4 regions of the Paenibacillus sp. LPE1-1-1.1 genome follow, and region 1 is predicted to be linked to each of the others. Evidence: riboswitches for the same ligand, from Rfam matches in the RefSeq annotation. Region 1 holds a riboswitch; each other region holds the start of a gene.
The links. A riboswitch is a leader RNA that binds a small molecule or an ion and turns the genes downstream of it on or off. The one in region 1 is predicted to bind cyclic di-AMP.

Region 1 (4,575 bases):
CTGCTGTAGCATTCCCGCATAAAGCTGCTCCACATGCGGTAAAAGGGCGTAAATACCTTATACGGCTCGGAGCGCCGCGCAAATGCAGGAAATGCTTCCAAGTCGGCAAGCGGTGCGTCTGCTATCGACAGCCAGTGACGGCCAAAACGGCGAGTCATTTGCTGCAGTCGCTCATCCCGTTGGCGGGAGTAAGGCGTGTAGTCCGAATGGACGATAACCTCGTCAATCGGATGAGCCTGCAGAAGAGCCTCGGTAATGAGTGCGGGATCACCATACAGTACATGCAGCTCCTTTCCTGCATTGGAGTAGCTGTGCAGCAAGGATGCGGCTTGCGCCATAAAGTTTCTGCCGCTGTGACTGGTCAATCGGCCTTCGCCGATAAGAACGGGATCTATGATAAGCAAATGAATGCCTTGCGTATCTTTTTTTCTCAAATAGTCAAAGGCTCGCATATCTGCCGTGCGCAAATCCTTGCGATGAATAAACAAATACATCAGGCATGGCTCCTTCTCCAAAAGCGGCTAACCCTACGCCGCAATTTGCTTGAAATGAAACAGCAAAGCCGCAAGTCATTTGTCGTCAGAGGACAAAAAACTGCGGCTTTGCTGGATGAGTCTACCCGTGCAACCCTCTTAGCGAGGGATTAGGTTACTCTATTGGGCGTCGGCATACGTTTGGAAAGAATCCGCATCCATGACACGACGTGCAGTCACATAACGGTTTTCATAGTAGGATGAGTTAAGTTTGTCTGTTACAACGCCTCTGCTAGTGGAAGCGTGGGCAAACTTTCCATCTCCAATGTAAATGCCAACATGGGATACGGCGCTGTTGTTGCCGCCGGCTGTGTCGAAGAACACAAGATCTCCCGGAATTAGGTCGGATTTAGCGACCTTCGTGCCTGCTTTTGCTTGCGAACCGGAAGTGCGCGGAAGATCGATGCCCATTTTTTCGAACACATAGCCCGTAAAGCCGGAGCAATCAAACCCTCTCGACGATGTTCCGCCGCTTTTGTACGGAGTACCAATGACATCATTGATGAATCCGTTTAATTTCGAGTCCGCGAAAGCGCTTCCCGCCTGAAAAGCGAGTACGAGAACGAGACCCAAGAGTATTGCGGTAACCTTTTTCAATTGTGAAACTCCTTCCAATGCCGACGAGGTTAGCTGTGGGGTTCGGTTGAAGGTTCCCTATGATTCCTCAGGCGCTGCCAATTAATCAGACGTCGGAATCAATTCACCCAGAGTGGTTCCCCCGTTTCCCGATAGGGAATTAGGCCGTTTTTTATTGCTCTTGAGAATTATTCGATTATTTTCATTGATCTCCTGCCTTTAGTTGCAATTTCTAATAATTCTCATGTAACCTTTTGCCATTTTGATGCGTTTAACCGTTCTTTGTGTAAAATAAATGCAGATAGTAGTTCTTTCTGACCAAAAGTGATGACTCAATTTCATTAATTATGTGACTTTTGTGTAAAATATACCGATTTATCCTTGAGAAGCCGGGTCGATCGGGCTAGTCTAAAGTCCCCTAAACGGCGGTAGTTCGCCGTTTATTCGCATTAGATTAAAAAAATCTCATCTCGTTCAGCGCGGTGCAGCAAAGCAACGGCTTAGTTGGACAAGGAACGACTTCTATGTCGTTATAAAATGAAAAAGAGCCATTCCTGGGAACGGCCCTTTTCCAAAATAAGTCATCTTGATTATTTGGCGGTAATGATTTTCTCGGAAATAAGCTGAGGATCGCCGTTCTTCTGTTCCATCCAAAAACGCAGCTTGTATTTGCCTGCGTATTTAAAGTCATAGGAGACAAGCTTCGAACTGAACCAGAAAGTATCCTTCTCAACGAATTCCTTAAAATCGTCATCCGACTGACTGCGTCGGTCAATGGTGGTTTCTTTATCGTTAGGGTCAACCAGCGTGACCTTGAATTCCGTGATCGCGACGTTTAAGTTATCGATTTGCGCTTGCACCAAAAACTTCTGAACGCTGCCTTTTTCAACCTGCCCGAACATCGTTCTTTTCTCATTCATCAGAAACATATGGACATTAGGCTTCTGGATGAGAAGCTTCTTCTCGCTGCCCTTCCACTGGATAAAAGCTTGCAAGGAATCGCTTAAGGAGCGGATATTGATGTACACCTTATCATCTACGAGCAGACCGTCTTCTGCGGTTTGCTTATTATTGTAAACCAACGTAACTTTCTGCAATAATTTGTCTGCTGCAACGATTGAACCGCCAGTTAAGAGCAATGCCATCGATATAATAATCAGTTTTTTACGCATCATTTGCGTGTATCCCCCATTGTTCAAGTTCTCTTAACTATTTATACAAAAATGCCATCATTTAGTTGCGCTCGTCTGCAAAATAAAAAAAGCCTTCGTTTCCGCAGTCGTTGCGGGCCGAAGGCTTTTGGTTACTGCAGAGGCTTGGTTTGCAGGCAATCGTACTGCGCGGCAATCGTCCATACCTTCATGAGTGTGCGAATGAGATGATAGCCTTGATGCAGGATAAGCGCGAACAGCCCCGCCCATAACATGGATAAACTCGTGACTGCGAGTCCCGCAGCAGCGCCAATCCCCCACATAACCAATGACAGGGCGCCGTAGGAAATAAAGTTTCGGAGCGCCCGCCAGAGGGACCGGAATACCCCTTCGCCTGAAGCGGCGCCGAACTGCATGGCAAGGAACAACAGATGGAGCAGTGTGCCCCAAAGCAGCCAGAGCGCGGCTCCCGGAAGCACCGCTTGCAGCAGCTCCGGTACGGAGCCGCTCTCCAGCAGGGCGTCAAGCGAGCGCGGCAGCAAATACCAAGCGGGAGCAAGCGACAGGACGGCCTCGATCCAGTATAGAAGCACTACCGGTTTCCACGCTTTGCGGATACCCTCCAGAAAACGGGTCCCCCCGTCGGAGCGGGCTTGGTTCAACGAGTAGAACAGCCCGGCATTAAACAAGGGCGTGAGCAGCATCCGTGCAACGAGAAGGGCTCCGAATGTCCAAACGTACGGCGAGATGATATCGGTCTTGAACAGCTGGAACTGCGCTTCGGTCAGGAAGAGCTGAGCGGCCGTTTCGGACGGATAAGAGCTTGGATATCTTCGCAGCAGCGGGGATACGACCGAATCAATGAAACGGTAGAGGAAAAATCCCCATAGCAGCTGGTAAAGAAACATTAAAATAACGAGGTAAAAATGTTTAACCGCGAGTTGCCAGCCTTGCTTCAAATGTATCTTCATCGTTTATCGCTCCTTGAACGCAGTTACTTACCAGCTCAGCGACCCGAGCAGACCTTCAATCAGCTTGACTGTGCCGAGGCTCCATCTCGTCCGCGTTTCCTCAGGCAATTGAGCCTGCATATAATTGTTAATGAGCTTATTATCGAGCACATTGCTGTAGCTAGGATCGACAATGGCCCATTCAAGCGGAGCGGAATGCACCTGCTTGTATTGCATATGGGATTCCTCGGCGTTCCACAGCTTCGTCACTTTGGAACCGTCTGTAAATTTCATCAGCACCTTGATGTCGCCGTTGCTGCCGCCGTTCTTTTTGACGAGCACAATCGACTCATACATCTGGGCTCCATCCTGCGTAACCGGGCGCACATGGATGGATTCAATAGAGAAATCCGCCATTTGATCGTCATAAACGTATTGGCTGAAATAATCATGCCATTTCTCTTTGGTTACCTGCTCGACAACACGCTGAAAGTCAGCGGTGTTCGGGTGCTTGAATTTATATTTTTGAAAATAAGTGCGCAAGATTTTTTGCATCGTTCTGGAGCCGACTTTGTTTTCTATTCCGACAAGCACGAGCTTAGCCCGCATATATACGTTTTCCGCGTATTGCGAGTGGCTGCCGTAGGTCCATGACAGCTGCTTGAGCGGCGCAGGGTCAGTCATATAACTGGCTTCCATTCGCAAATTCGACTCTAAACCATAAGCGGTTTCCATGACTTTATCCTCGGCGTAGGACGTAAAGCCCTCGTCCAGCCACGCCTCTTCGAACTCGTTGGAGGCAACCATCCCGTACCAGTATTGATGTCCAATCTCATGGACAACCGTTCGCTCGAGATCGTAGCCGGGGTTTTCCTTCTCCGCGGCGAAGGCGGTAATGAGCGTAGGATATTCCATGCCGCCGGCACCATTTGCCCCTTTCGGAGGCACAACGACCGACAGCGTGCTGTAGGGGTACTCGCCGTACCACTTCGCATAGCTGGAGAGAGCGGATTTGGCGGCATGCATGTAACGGTCCTTTAGAGCGGCATGCGTCGGATCCAGGTAAAGCTTAATCCGTACGCCTGGAATGCCCGTATCGGAGTAAGCCGTCTCTTCATAGACAAAATCCGGAGAGGCTGACCAGGCAAAATCATGTACGTCATCCGCGTAAAATTGGTAGATCTTCATCTGGTCTTTGATTTCAATGGGCTTGGTTTGAAAGCCGGTAGCAGCAACGGTATAGGCCTCAGGTACTTTTATCTTTACGCTGTATATGCCGAAGTCGCTGTAAAATTCAGAATTTCCATGATATTGATGAACGTTCCACCCTTCGGCGGTACGTCCCCTTGTTCCAACCGGCTCGTA
Region 2 (4,575 bases), on a different contig from region 1:
TCATGATGAAGAAAACAAAAATGATTATTATGGGGTTAGCTATAGCGCTGCTTGTATTCACTACAGCCTGCAGTTCAGAAGAGGATGCTGACAGGGTGATCATCAAAGAGCCCGGGGAAACGATTACGGTCATTGATGATGCCGGTAAGGAAGCTGGCGAGCCTGGTGTATCCGTGGAAAAAATAGAGCGTTATGATAATGTCGAGATTTCGGACTGGCTGGATGAGGAAACCGTCATCGTATCAAAAGAAAACACGTCGCTAGACAAAATGAAGCTGGAAGAATTGTCCGATTCCTATCCTAGAAGCTTGTATGTGTACAATCTAAATACCAAACAATACGAGCTGCTAAAAGAACAGGATAATGTGTTTTTGGGAGGCGTGGCCTTATCACCTGATAAAAAGCATTTGCTGTATCATGAATACGATTTAGGTGATCCTGTCTATCATGTGTTGAACCTGGATACGTTGGATTCATTCGATATCATTGGCAATCCTATTGGGGGGGCCGTCAGTGCCAAATGGGCTGATGAAGAAACGATTATTGGCGCAGCTTACAGCGGAGGCGCTTATACGGCAAGCATATCAGGGAACATCGCTCCACTCGCCGGTTTAAATGAGGAAGCTTTGTTTATCGTTGAAAGAATGAAGGATAAGGTTTATTACAATACCAATTCCAATGAGTCCTTAATGGTGCTGAACCTGGCTACTAAGGAAAAGACAAGTTTGAATTTTGATCATGTATACGGTGTAGTCCCCTCGCCGGATGGGAATCAACTACTGGTTTTGCAATCAAACGGCTCCAAAAATGTTATGATTCTTTGCGACGCAAATGGAGGAAATCAAAAAACGATTGCAGAAGGTACAGAGCTTGGCGGGGTATCATGGTCGCTGGATCAGCGGATGATTGCATATAGCCAGAAGGCCGATGTAAACGGAATACCCGTCAAAGGGCTTTATCTCTACGATATGTTATCCGGCAAGTCCACCCAGATAGCGGTAGATGTCGAAAATGCAGCGACCTCTTGGAGCCCTTCCGGCAAAGCGCTGGTATATACGGAATGGAATGGCAACCAATATAACAGCAATATTGTCCATTTAAAGTACTCGTTACAAAAATAAAAAGACTAGCAAAATGCTCTTTATCTATTCAATTATTGTTACCAGTTCCGTTACTTCAATGAAGAAGCAGATTGCCGATGCAATCTGCTTCTTTCCAGTATCGTTACTCGTTAGGTTAATAAGACGATCATTTTTTTAAATGGTACGGAACAGTAGTGATAATCACATTTCTCCGATACAGCAAGTGTGCACGAATCAGTAAACTGGATTGGTTATGTAGGATGTTATGCCAACCTTTCTTTGGAATGAACTGTGGAATAACAACTGTAACTTGGTAATTTGATTCACTCGCCTTGCGTTGAACGGTATCAATAAATTTAGTCAGTGGCTGAATGATGCTTCTATAAGGAGAATGAAGAGTTACCAGTCTCACGTCAGGTTGCCACTTGCTCCATTTTTCTTCAAACGTCGCTTCATCTTCTCTTTCAAATGGAATGTGAACCGCAATGATCTGGTGGGCTGAGAGCGATTTGGCATAGTTTAACGAATTCTCCACTACATGTGTCATACCTGCTACAGGAAGAATGATTATATTCCCCTCAATCGGAACAGCTGGCTCACAAGTTGTAGTTCTTAATTGGTCGGCTACCGCTTCATAATGCTTTCTAATTCGATGAAAGGAATAAATGATTAGGGGTAAAAATACTAAGACCGGCCAAACTTGAACGAATTTTGTTAAGAAAAACATGATGGTGACGATAAAGCTAATAAGAGCCCCTGTTGCGTTAATGATCAGCTTTGAAATCCATCCTTTGGGCTTTTGACGAATCCATTTTATGATCATTCCAGTCTGCGACAGAGTAAAGGGAATAAAAACACCGACAGCATAAAGCGGGATTAAGTGTTCGGTTTGAGCTTTAAACACAATAATTAAGATGATGGACAAAATACCTAGCATGATAATGCCGTTGGAATAGCCAAGCCGGTCCCCTCTAACCGTAAACATCCTAGGTATGAACTTATCATTGGCAAGATTTACGGCAAGCAAAGGAAAAGCCGAATATCCCGTGTTAGCGGCTAGGATAAGAATCAACGCCGTTGTTCCTTGAATGAAGAAGTACATAAAATTTCGCCCAAAGGTCTGTTCGGCGATTTGGGAGACTACGGTTACCTCGAGGTTAGGTGTTATCCCGTAATAATAAGCTAAATAAACGATTCCCGAAAATAACAAAGCAAGCAAGATTCCCATCGCCATTAATGTTTTAGCAGCGTTATTAGGAGATGGGCTTTTAAAGTTCGGGATGGCATTCGAAATGGCCTCTACTCCTGTTAATGCAGAACTGCCTGAAGCAAATGCTTTTAAGAGCAAAAATAAGCTTATACCTGCTACTGGTGTACCGATTGAAGAATGTAATTCGGGAGAAACATGACCGGTTATTATGTTGTATAGGCCTGCTCCTATTAGAATGAACAATGCCAAAACAAACAAATAGACCGGATAAGCTAAAATAGAAGCGGACTCGGTTACCCCCCGTAAGTTCAGGATGGTTATGAAAATGACAAATATCACAGCAATGATAACCGTATGTTCATGCAAGCTAGGAAAAGCGGAAGTTATAGCGTCCGTTCCGGCGGATACGCTAACTGCCACGGTTAAAATATAATCAACCAACAAGGAGCCTCCGGCTACTAACCCGGGGTACTTGCCTAGATTTTCTTTGGACACCACATATGCGCCACCGCCATGCGGATATGCAAAGATAATTTGCCTATAAGATAAAATAAGTGCTAATAATAAAATTAATACTCCAATTGCGATTGGTACCGAATACCAAAACGCTGCGGCACTAACTGTAATTAAAACGATCAAAATTTGCTCAGGACCATAGGCCACTGAAGATAAAGCATCTGAAGAAAGAATGGCAAGAGCTTTCGTTTTATTAAGTTTCTGCTCGCCTAATTCATTTGATTTTAAAGGTCGACCGATTAAAAATCTTTTTAAAGAAAGCATCAGTTTCACTCCACATTTTTTGTTTTTAAATTACCTGTACTTTAAATTACCCTAAAAATAAAATGAAACACAGGTAAGAACCTCCCTCAATCAATTATTATGAGGTTTCCTGCTTCTGTTTAATAAAAAACCAACCTCGCCGTTTTGTGAATACACGATATGATCCGCTCCAAGACCTTTGTAAATGGCCCGCGGATTCCATTGCTGCGTAATCACATAAATGGACTTCGACGTCCAGGCCCTACAGCACTGTACAAAACGGCAGCTCAGCGCGAAACTGCTCTCAAAAATATAAACCTCGCGAATGAATACAAACGGAATATTCCAACTTTTTCTGTTATTCGTATTAATGTAGTGCACATTAAAAAATCCTTGGCTTCGGAGTTGCCTCTCCTCTTGCTTACTGTTGGTCAGCACCATAAAAGGCAGCTCGTAAAACTCCAAAATTTTTATGAATGATTTGCCGGATTCGCTTAGGCCGGCGACAATAATATGCTCATTTTCCAAAGTGGTTCGCCTCCAAATTTTGAAAAAAAGGCAACAAAAAAGAAGCCTTAGGAAAAGAGGAACTTTCCCCGCGGCTTCTTGACCCGCAGCAGGCAAAAACGGCTTAGACCGAAATTTGACGGTAAAGCTCGTTTTGCACTAAAAAGCCGCAGGCAGCGCGATGGTTGTTGCCTCTCCCGAGTACGCTTACGTGGTTAGCTGTCGGATTCGGGCGTGAGAGTCGCCCTACGCTTGGCAAAGACCAAGTGATTCACCCCGTGAGACGATTCGTATTTGCACACGAACGCTCGTTGGTTCCCCCGCTCCTGCTGCTGCAGGACTCAGCGTTTTAGATCCTTTCTTACCAGCTGCCCCTGTTTTGGACAGCAAAAAACCGCAGAGGCAAATGGCTCTGCGGTCGAAATTAATCGATCACAAGCTTCATCATTCCTCTCTCAATCCACGCTTACGAGGTTAGCTGACGGATTCGGGCGGTGAGAGTCGCCCTACTTTGTCCGGCATCCATGGTGCCAGATCAATGATTCACCCCTGCAATGCAACCATCCGACTCTCACATCGAACATGCGCACTGCCTAACATTTGGTTCCCCCGTTTTCCGCATTCACGGAAACTCAGCGATCAGTCAATTGCACTAATTTGTAATTCCTGTATCGAATCTTACTCCTCGCTACACCTGCTGTAAAGAGGCCGTACAGGCCAAATCAAGTTATTACAGACAATAAAGAGTTATGTTAACGCTTTCATTAATTCCTATCTCGGTTTACCTCACTATTTCTACGTTTATCTCTGGTTTTCAAAAATAATGACAAAGGCCTATATACTGAAATATTAATCAAATCATCTGATTTCTTTAAATAAGAGAATGAGTGAGAATCAGCGTGATTTTCGAAGAATAAACCTTTTTTAACACATGAAATAATCGTATTACTTCGTAAATGACGATATGGCGTCAAATCCCCATAAACCTTTGTTTTACAAAAGATGGCTGCAGGTTTA
Region 3 (4,575 bases), on a different contig from region 1:
CGACGCCGGCTTCGTTCAAGCTTTGGTACAAATGCTGAACGAACTCGACACTAAAATCCCAATTATTTACCAGACCGCCATCGCGGATCGTGCAGTCGACAATTTTACAATGACTCGTTTTTGATTGCATGCGTAGATACTCCTTTAATTTGAACATGAGTTCATTTTTTCTCATCATACTTGAAAAGGACCCGGAACGCAAAATAATTTTGTCGGTTTATGGCTATTTTAAAAGCTTTTCCGCATTATTCGCCAGTTCCTCGCGAAACTGTTTTATTGCCGCCAGTTCGGCCAGTTCGCCATCTTTTTTCTGAACGATTTGTTCGCCTGATTCCGCGAGTTTCTCCAAAAATTGCTTCGTTATACGGGCCGTAGCCGACTCCGGCGCATTTGCTATGGTCGCCTGGTAGCTGCTCTTCACTTCCTCCCGCAGTTTTAAAGTTTCCGCATCATAGATAGGAGCACTGGGCAAACCATTTATATACATCGCTAAATACCCGTTCACATATTTATTTTGAATTTCTTCCCGCTCGGGAGCATCCGCGTAATTGACGATAAAGGTCTCGGCAAGCAAAGCTCTTGAAGCCAGCTCATCCCATGTGATGACGAGTCCGCCGTCCTTGGCGGCTGCCGTATTCGATTCTTCAGCCATTATCTGAACATAAGCATTCATCTGCCCTGACAGCCATTTGCTGAATTGCAGTTGCTTGCTGTAGTCAACGATGGGATAGATCGTTCCCTCTACCGTTTCTAATTTATAACCGCCGGCATGAGCTTTTTGCACAAGGGCAAGCACCTTTTCATCTTTAATGGCATCAGCGCTCTCTTTCGTAATCGGCCATGCTTCCTCTGCCAGCACCTCTTGCACGTTGGAGGCAAAAAAGTCGGTTTGCGCAGCTTCCAGGTGCGTATCATAATAGTCATGCAGGCCGCGCAGCATCGTATCTGCCGTCGATTGATCTGCTTTTTCCATATTTTCAGCCATAAACGCGAAAATATCCGATGCGTCTGCAGCTTCTTTGGCCACAAGCTGAAACTCGGTTATCATCGCCTTTTGGTCGGCCTGTGTTCCTTGCTCGTTCCCGCCCTCATTCACCGCTTGGTTATCCGGTTTTCCCGGGTCAGACGGCTGTTGTACGCTGCATCCCGTCACCGCTATTAATGCAGCAACGGCAAGCCCCGTCATTCTTACACGCCATTTATTAGATCTAGTATGACCATCCTTTATCCGCATTCATCCATCCACTCCTTGCTTTCGATTTGCAATCAGATACCTAATAGACGATTCGGCAGCTTAAAATGTTTTCAAAACAAAAAAACTGTTCTAAGGTGCCATTTGCACCTTAGAACAGTTTTCTTCTACTTCTTATTTAACCAGGGTATGCGGCTCTTGCCCAAAATGACCCGATCGGTTCATTTTCGTTTGGATATATTTCTCGTTATAAACGGAAGCGTTGCCCCAAAGCGGCACTCTGCCCGCTACGTTCATCCCAGATTTGCGCAGCGCGTCCACTTTGCGCGGATTATTGGTGATGATCGATACCGGCAATTCGCGCAGCAGCTTAAGCACGGCAATGGCGTCGCTGTAATCACGCGAATCATCCGCGAAGCCAAGCTCCGTATTGGCATCAACCGTATCGAGGCCATCCTCCTGCAGCAGATACGCGATCGCTTTGCTGAACAACCCGATTCCGCGGCCCTCGTGATTGGCCAAATAAAACAGCGCCCCCGTGCCATGCTCGGTAATAATACGCATCGATTGCTTCAATTGATAGCCGCAATCGCATCTTGCGCTTCCGAAGATATCTCCCGTATGGCAAATGCTGTGCATCCGGATCAGCGCGTCTTCATTATTCTCGAAATCGCCGTAGACGAGAACGCTCGATTGCTGGAGATCCGCATACGAGAAGCGATTCAAATCCTCTACCAGCTGTTCGGGAGACTTTTCCTCGCCCGCTTCCTTGCGGAGCCAGCTGTACCAATGAAACGTTTTGGTTTCACCGTCCAGCTCGACCGGAAGCTTGACCGGGCCAACGACATAGATATCGTCGTTTCCGGCTTGCGTGCGTTTTAATTTATCTTTAATAAGTGCTGCGATGTGGGGTTTAATCATAGTGATTCACCTTCTATATAGGATTAAAATTGCATAGATAAATAGCTCAATGTCCCGAATTCATAGCTTCTGTAGATGACCTGGGGAGCTTCACCAGGATTTCCGCTTCCAAGTGCTATATATAAAGGAACGAAATGCTCGGCGCGAGGTACTGCCATTTTAGCATGCGGGGCCAAGTCTTCATACTGAAATAAAGAATTTGTATCATGCTTATTCATTTTTTCAATCAGCCACTCGTCAAATTCGACTGCCCAGCTCTCCGGCTCTTTCTGCCCCCATTTCACCGCACGGAGATTATGAACGGTTACGCCGCTTCCGATGAGCAAAATATTCTGGCCGCTCAAGCTGCGCAGCGCCTCGCCAATGCGGAACTGCTCCTCCGCCGTGCGATAAGGATTGACGGAAACCTGCACGACCGGGATATCCGCGTTTGGAAACATATGCTTCAGCATCGTCCACGAACCATGGTCGAGTCCTCTTGACGTATCATATGCTACCGGGATATGATTTTCGCTCAGCAGATGGCCAACTAGCTCCGCTACCTTTGTGGAGCCTTTGGCTGGATATTTAACTTGGTACAGCTCATCCGGAAATCCGTAGAAATCGTAAATCGTTTCGTATTCATCATCTTTAGAAGAGATGGTAACCCTCTCTGTCTCCCAATGCGCCGTAAAAATAACGATCGCATCCGGTTTCAGGCCTGCTCCCGTTTGCTGAAGAAATTTGCTATATTCATTTTGCTCGACAGCGAGCATCGGTGATCCATGTGCTAGAAATAACGGTTTCACTGCGGTGCCTCCTCAAATACACTTACTATTTGTAACTAATTATAAATTTATAACTAAGGATAGTCAAGTAATTAACATTATTCAGGTGTGCTTGTATAAATAAGATATTGAGGTTATACTAAATGGAAGATAAAAGAGGTGATACACATGGAGCAATCTAACCTTTGTCCCCGTTTCCAAAGGGGAATGGACATTATTAGCAAGCGTTGGACCGGCCTGATCATTTTCCAGCTTCTGTCCGGCCCGCAGCGGTTCTGCGCCGTCCAGTCCGCGCTGCCGATCAGCGGCAGACTGTTGTCGGAGCGATTCAAGGATTTAGAAAACGAAGGTATTGTCGACAGGCATGTATATCCCGAAATACCCGTTCGCATAGAATATTCATTAACGGAGAAGGGCCGGGCGCTTGAGCCGATCATCCGTGAAATACAAGTGTGGTCGCAGGACTGGATAGAAATAGAAGAAGCGTAATGGGAACGTTTCGAACAAAAGGAATATCACGAAAGCGGAGGACTACGGCCGCTTCGTGATATTCCTTTTTTTGCGACACAGGATTGATGGCTAAAGCGTTCCCGTTTCCTATCGCACATTTTCCTTGATTAAATGTACAAGATTTACAGATATGCAAATGAGGGTTATAATGAAGAGTACATTATTCACGCTGAATTTTTCGAATGAAAAAGCGGGGGAACCATCGCGAACGATTCCAATCGTTTCGCAAGGGGTGAATCCAGGGATTTGTAACCCTGGTAGGGCATTCTCTCTAGCCCGAATCCGACAGCTAACCTCGTAAGCGAACAAAGGAGAGATTTATTTATGTTGACGAACTGTGCAAATCATCTGCATCATTTCACGGAACAGACTCCTCATTTATCCGTCACCCGAATCGAGCTTTTTGTCATTCCTGCACTTGCCGTCGATTCTGCAGGCCACCGTATTTGTCTTCGATTAACGAGCAGCCAAGGCTTTGGCTGGAGCGAGCTTTTTGCCAGCGACACAGAAGAGGCCGTTGACTTAGACAGGTGGAGCGATCTCCTGCAAAGTTTTATCGGACGCATTCCTCTTCCGCCTCTTAGCCAGTATCAATACGACAAAACGGAACAGGATGGGCGTGCTCTCGACTTGTTCGTTACAGCCGTCAATCATGCCTTAGCCAAGTCCGCCGAATCGCCCCCGTACAGCATCGACCATGAAGAATCTGTTTTGCGTCAACGTTCTGTCTCCTACGTCTCTTTGGACTAGTAAAAGGGTTAGTACACATAGAAAGTCCAGAACACGCAGTCTTGTTCTGGGCTTTCTTGCATTGTGCAGCGGTTTATGGAAAGGGCCGGCATTTGCGGACAACGAAAAGGCCCTCCTTATTACAGCCGCAGCCGTATGGGGAGAGCCTTCTTGTTTTTTAATGCCTTACGGTTCTTACCTTACCAACCATCCGCCGTCAACGGCGAGAATATGGCCATTCATGTAATCAGAGGCTGCGGAAGCTAAAAATACAGCCGGTCCAATCAAATCCTCGGAGGAGCCCCATCGTCCAGCTGGAATGCGCTGCAAAATTTGGGCGCTGCGAACCGGATCCTCGCGTAGCGCTTCCGTGTTGTCCGTGCTCATATAGCCTGGAGCAATCGCGTTTACCTGCAATCCTTTACCAGCCCATTCGCTTGCAAGCGCTTTGGTAAG
Region 4 (4,575 bases), on a different contig from region 1:
AATTGAAAACCGAGGCTGCGCAGCAGCTTGGCGTTTCGTTCTCGCAAGATGGATACAATGGTAATCTATCCACGCGCGACGCTGGATCAATCGGCGGATACATCACGAAAAAGCTGGTTCAAATCGCGGAACAACAATTAGGTGGGCGTAACTTCTAATCAGCCGACGAAAAGCCCTCCTTTTGCAGGAGGGCTTTTCATTTATAAACGTATCGATCCTGCAGCTAAACGGCAGCATTGTGCGGATCCTATTTTTGCAGGTGGTATGGCACGGTTGCGATGACTACGTCCTTTTGCGTAAATAAATAAGCGCGGAGCATTAAGCTCGTTTGGTTGTGCAGTAAATAATGCCACCAATGCTTCGTAATAAACTGCGGGATGAGAACCGTAATATGATCCGTTTCTGCCGTTTTCCATTCAATCGTATCAATGAACCGCATTAAAGGCCTAATGATGCTCCGATAGCTGGAACGGAGAACGATGAGCCGGACGCCGGGGTTCCATTCTTCCCACTTCTTTTCCATTCGCTCGATATCCTCGTCATCAAATCCAACATACACGGCAACGACATTATCCGTCAACGATTTGGCATAGCTTAGGGAATGATTGACGACACGCGTTATGCCCGCAATGGGAACCACGATCGTGCTCCCTTTAATAACCGGTTTATCTATCGCCATATTAATCCGCAGTTCGTCTGCCATGTTGCGGTAATGGCGGTGAATCCCATAAAACAATAAAATAACGAGCGGCAGGAAGATAAATACCATCCAAACATGGCTAAACTTCGTGAAAATAAAAATTAAGGTAATCGCCAGCGTCGTCAGCATCCCGATTGTATTAATGATGAAACGCGAGAGCCAACCGGCAGGCTTCAGCTTCACCCAGCGTACCATCATGCCCAGCTGGGAAAGCGTAAACGGAATAAATACCCCCACTGCATATAGCGGAATTAAATTTTCGGTATTGCCGTGAAAGGCGATAACCAATAACGCGGATAAAACGCCCAGAATAATGATGCCGTTAGAAAAGCCCAAACGGTCGCCCCGCGCCATGAACATATTCGGCATATATTTATCTTTCGCCAGCATGAAGGCAAGCAGCGGAAATGCCGCATAAGCCGTATTGGCCGCCAGAAATAAAATGAGCGCCGTTACGCCTTGAATCACATAATAAATGACGCCTCTGCCAAATGTCGCATTCGCAATTTGCGATACCACGGTTTCTTTCTCATTCGGTATAATACCGTACCAATAAGCAAGGAGGCTTATGCCGATAAACATTGCGCCTAGAATCGTCCCCATCATGATTAGCGTAGCTGCCGCATTGCGCTCGGCCGGCTGCTTAAAGTTCGGAATCGCATTGGACATCGCCTCTACGCCCGTAAGCGCCGAGCAGCCTGAGCTGAAAGCCTTCAATAAAAGGAATAAGCTTATGTTCGAAACCGCGGCACCCATCTCAGGCGCTGCTCCCGGTACGCCGCCTGCCAAATATTTGATTATACCGGATATAATCAGGATAAAGATAGCAATCACAAACAAGTAGACCGGCATGGCCAGCACGGAAGCCGACTCCGTGATTCCCCGCAAATTAATAAGGGTCAGAAGCGCGATCATCACTAATGCGATAAGGACCCGGTGATCATGCAGCGACGGAAAAGCGGACGTAATGGCATCCGTACCCGCGGAAGTGCTGACCGCAACCGTCAGAATATAATCGACAAGCAGCGAGCCGCCTGCTAACAAACCTGTAGAAACGCCGAGATTATCCTTCGCGACAATATAAGCGCCGCCGCCGGTAGGGTAAGAGAAAATCGTTTGGCGATATGATAAAATCAGCACCAATAAAAGACCGAGTACAGCGATGGAGATCGGAATAGAGTACCAAACCGCCGTAAAGCCGGCAACCATCAGCACAATTAAAATTTGCTCCGTCCCGTATGCGACCGAAGATAAAGCATCGGATGATAACACGGCAAGCGCCTTAAGCTTGCTAAGCTTTTCGCCTTCAATTTCCGAGCTTTTCATCGGACGACCGATTAACAACCGTTTAAATCTGCTGACCATCATAACTTCCCCTTTTCCAACCCATGAAATAAAATAACAAGCTAACTGCCGCATGGAACACAAAAAAAAGCCGCAGGAAAGTAAGGACTTTCCCACGGCTTTACCCAAATAGCTCGGTTCGTTCGTGATAAATTCCTCTTTTGGACGCTTACGAGGTTAGCTGACGGATTCGGGCGCAAAAGTCGCCCTACGCTTGGCATGGCCAAGTGATTCACCCCTGAGACAAGATCGCATGATCTTGCTCGATGGTTCCCCCGCTTCTTTTTCAGAACTCAGCGATTAAGGATATTACATGAAATAATACGGCAATAGATTACGTTTTGAATCTTACTCCTCTCCTCCGGCATTGTAAACAATCATAAAGGTCTAAATTGATTAAATTTCGAGTCATGCGGAATCATTTAACCGATTACATCCTATGCATTCTTTGCATATCGTTTGTATGCTTACGATCTCTTTGGATTATGAGAAAATCATTGGTGAATCATAGCAATCCATAAGAAACTGCATCACGTTTTATATGTTACGATTGGATTATCGTTACAACCCAATAAGAGAGGATGTTTTAGAATGGCAAAATACACGACCTACATCATTTCCGAGGACGCAAGAGCACAATCCGAATTTTACATGCAGGCACTTGGAGGAGAAATCAATTCCATTATGACGCATGGCCAGCTTCCCGACGCACGTGAGGAGCTCAAAGACAAAATCATTCACCTCTGTTTCAATGCCGCAGGCGTCAATTTCTTTATGTCAGACTCCGTGTTTGAACCTGTCCAGAGCGGTAACGCCGTTCATTTGAACCTTGAATTCGCTTCGGAAGAAGAAGCACGGCAAGCCTTTAATCAATTAGCGGTCGGCGGTCAAATCCATCAGCCTTTGGAGCCTGCTTTCTGGGGCTCTCTATTCGGACAAATCGAAGACAAATTCGGCATACGCTGGATGATTACCACCGAGGCAGCCGTAAGCCAAGCCTAACCCATCCGAATAAGGATAAGCTTTTTCATCACATCAAGAGGAGACGGCCCTTTGCTGAGGGCTGCCTCCTCTTTGCTTCGTCTATTTCTCCTATTATCAAAACAAGGAATTATTCACACGGATGTCGAATAGTGTCGGATGAAATATTTAAATACCATTTTGATAAGGAGGATGATGCTGGATGCCATTCTTGTTCAAAGCAGCTGAATACCCGTCAAGCCCCGGCTGCTATCTGATGAAAAATGAAGAAGGCAGCATCCTTTACGTCGGAAAATCCAAAAACCTGCGAAGTCGGCTGCGTTCCTACTTTACGAAAAACCATACCCATCGCAGAATCAAGCAGCTCGTACAGGAAATAGCGTCCATTGAAGTCGTGCTTGTCAATAATGAAGCGGAGAGCTTGCTCCTCGAAAATAATTTGATAAAAATCCATAAACCTCCCTTTAACCGGGCATTAAAAAAAGATAACAGCGGTTATGCCTATCTGCAGCTGACAGCTGACGAGCTTCCGCGATTGGATGTGTATTACCGGAACCGCAGCCGTCATCGGAAAATCGCTGAACCAGAGGAAATGCACCGTTTGGGTCCCTTCAAAAACGCCCGGTTCCGTGATGCGCTGCTTGAATTTGTAACGGAGCATTACGGTCTTCGAACCTGTAAAACCATGCCCAAGCAAGTCTGCCTGCTTTACCATATCGGGAAATGCAGCGGCGTGTGCGAAGGCAAAATATCGAAGCAGAGTTATTTGAATAACGTTCGCCAAGCCTCGGAGCTGCTCGCCCATCGAGGCAAAGGCCTGATTGAAACGTTGTATGACCGGATGGAGACTTATGCGTCAAAAATGGAATTTGAAAAAGCACAGCAAATGCTCATCAGTATCCGAAATTTGGAGCAAGCAGCAGACAAACAAATTGTAGACAGGGAAGCCGTTATCGATCAGGATGTCATCTACTTCGGCAGCTCCCATGCGCTGGTTGCAAAAGTCCAAGCAGGCATGCTTAGCGACTTTCAGATGTTTGAGCTCGAAAAACCGAACGATGCTGCTGCCGGCGACCAATTTATGATCACCAGATATGCCGAGGCGAAGCCTGATGAAATCATAGCGAGTCGCATCTGCGACCGAAAAAAGGTATATGCATCCTTAAAAAAAAGAGGAGAAAAGCAGTTTATCCTCACCGAGCCCAAGCGGGGGTTAAAATATGACCTTCTGCAGTTATGCAAAAACAATTATGAGTACCGATTCAACCGGCTTTAGTTCATCCCGGGATTAAAAAAAGGCCGCCAAAGGGCGGCCTTTTCTTATATGCCCATTTAATGGACCGTATTTGCCGGCATTTGCGGCATTCCGTTTGCCGGTACGAACGCGTTAATCATAATTTGCATATCATTGGCTGCCAATTGCGGCACTTGGTAATAGGCACGTTTATTTTGATACATAAATAATTCATAGGCCATTTCAACAAAGTTTTGCACTTGCGAAGCCAACACCCGGCGTACGACTGGATTCGTAACTTCAACCGCGGCCATTG

Region 2: another riboswitch for cyclic di-AMP. It lies ahead of MRBLPE1_RS13325 (hypothetical protein); the one in region 1 lies ahead of MRBLPE1_RS09660 (C40 family peptidase).
Region 3: another riboswitch for cyclic di-AMP. It lies ahead of MRBLPE1_RS08085 (hypothetical protein); the one in region 1 lies ahead of MRBLPE1_RS09660 (C40 family peptidase).
Region 4: another riboswitch for cyclic di-AMP. It lies ahead of MRBLPE1_RS03610 (APC family permease); the one in region 1 lies ahead of MRBLPE1_RS09660 (C40 family peptidase).

The regions. Positions count from the first base shown of each region.
Region 1 is NZ_JBEGHY010000002.1:40,362-44,936, reverse strand. It holds gene MRBLPE1_RS09665 (cryptochrome/photolyase family protein) at 1-494, opposite strand, end outside; gene MRBLPE1_RS09660 (C40 family peptidase) at 654-1,130, opposite strand; cyclic di-AMP (ydaO/yuaA leader) riboswitch at 1,134-1,286, opposite strand; gene MRBLPE1_RS09655 (hypothetical protein) at 1,700-2,284, opposite strand; gene MRBLPE1_RS09650 (hypothetical protein) at 2,413-3,231, opposite strand; gene MRBLPE1_RS09645 (M1 family metallopeptidase) at 3,259-4,575, opposite strand, start outside.
Region 2 is NZ_JBEGHY010000012.1:628,898-633,472, reverse strand. It holds gene MRBLPE1_RS13335 (TolB family protein) at 6-1,121, shown strand; gene MRBLPE1_RS13330 (APC family permease) at 1,249-3,075, opposite strand; gene MRBLPE1_RS13325 (hypothetical protein) at 3,163-3,579, opposite strand; cyclic di-AMP (ydaO/yuaA leader) riboswitch at 3,748-3,915, opposite strand; cyclic di-AMP (ydaO/yuaA leader) riboswitch at 4,006-4,206, opposite strand.
Region 3 is NZ_JBEGHY010000001.1:1,855,343-1,859,917, forward strand. It holds gene MRBLPE1_RS08060 (aldolase catalytic domain-containing protein) at 1-130, opposite strand, end outside; gene MRBLPE1_RS08065 (hypothetical protein) at 224-1,234, opposite strand; gene MRBLPE1_RS08070 (GTP cyclohydrolase II) at 1,367-2,113, opposite strand; gene MRBLPE1_RS08075 (dioxygenase) at 2,137-2,901, opposite strand; gene MRBLPE1_RS08080 (winged helix-turn-helix transcriptional regulator) at 3,049-3,369, shown strand; cyclic di-AMP (ydaO/yuaA leader) riboswitch at 3,548-3,709, shown strand; gene MRBLPE1_RS08085 (hypothetical protein) at 3,715-4,140, shown strand; gene kduD (2-dehydro-3-deoxy-D-gluconate 5-dehydrogenase KduD) at 4,315-4,575, opposite strand, start outside.
Region 4 is NZ_JBEGHY010000001.1:762,259-766,833, forward strand. It holds gene MRBLPE1_RS03605 (alpha/beta-type small acid-soluble spore protein) at 1-158, shown strand, start outside; gene MRBLPE1_RS03610 (APC family permease) at 248-2,065, opposite strand; cyclic di-AMP (ydaO/yuaA leader) riboswitch at 2,196-2,353, opposite strand; gene MRBLPE1_RS03615 (VOC family protein) at 2,636-3,046, shown strand; gene MRBLPE1_RS03620 (GIY-YIG nuclease family protein) at 3,228-4,301, shown strand; gene MRBLPE1_RS03625 (spore coat protein) at 4,358-4,575, opposite strand, start outside.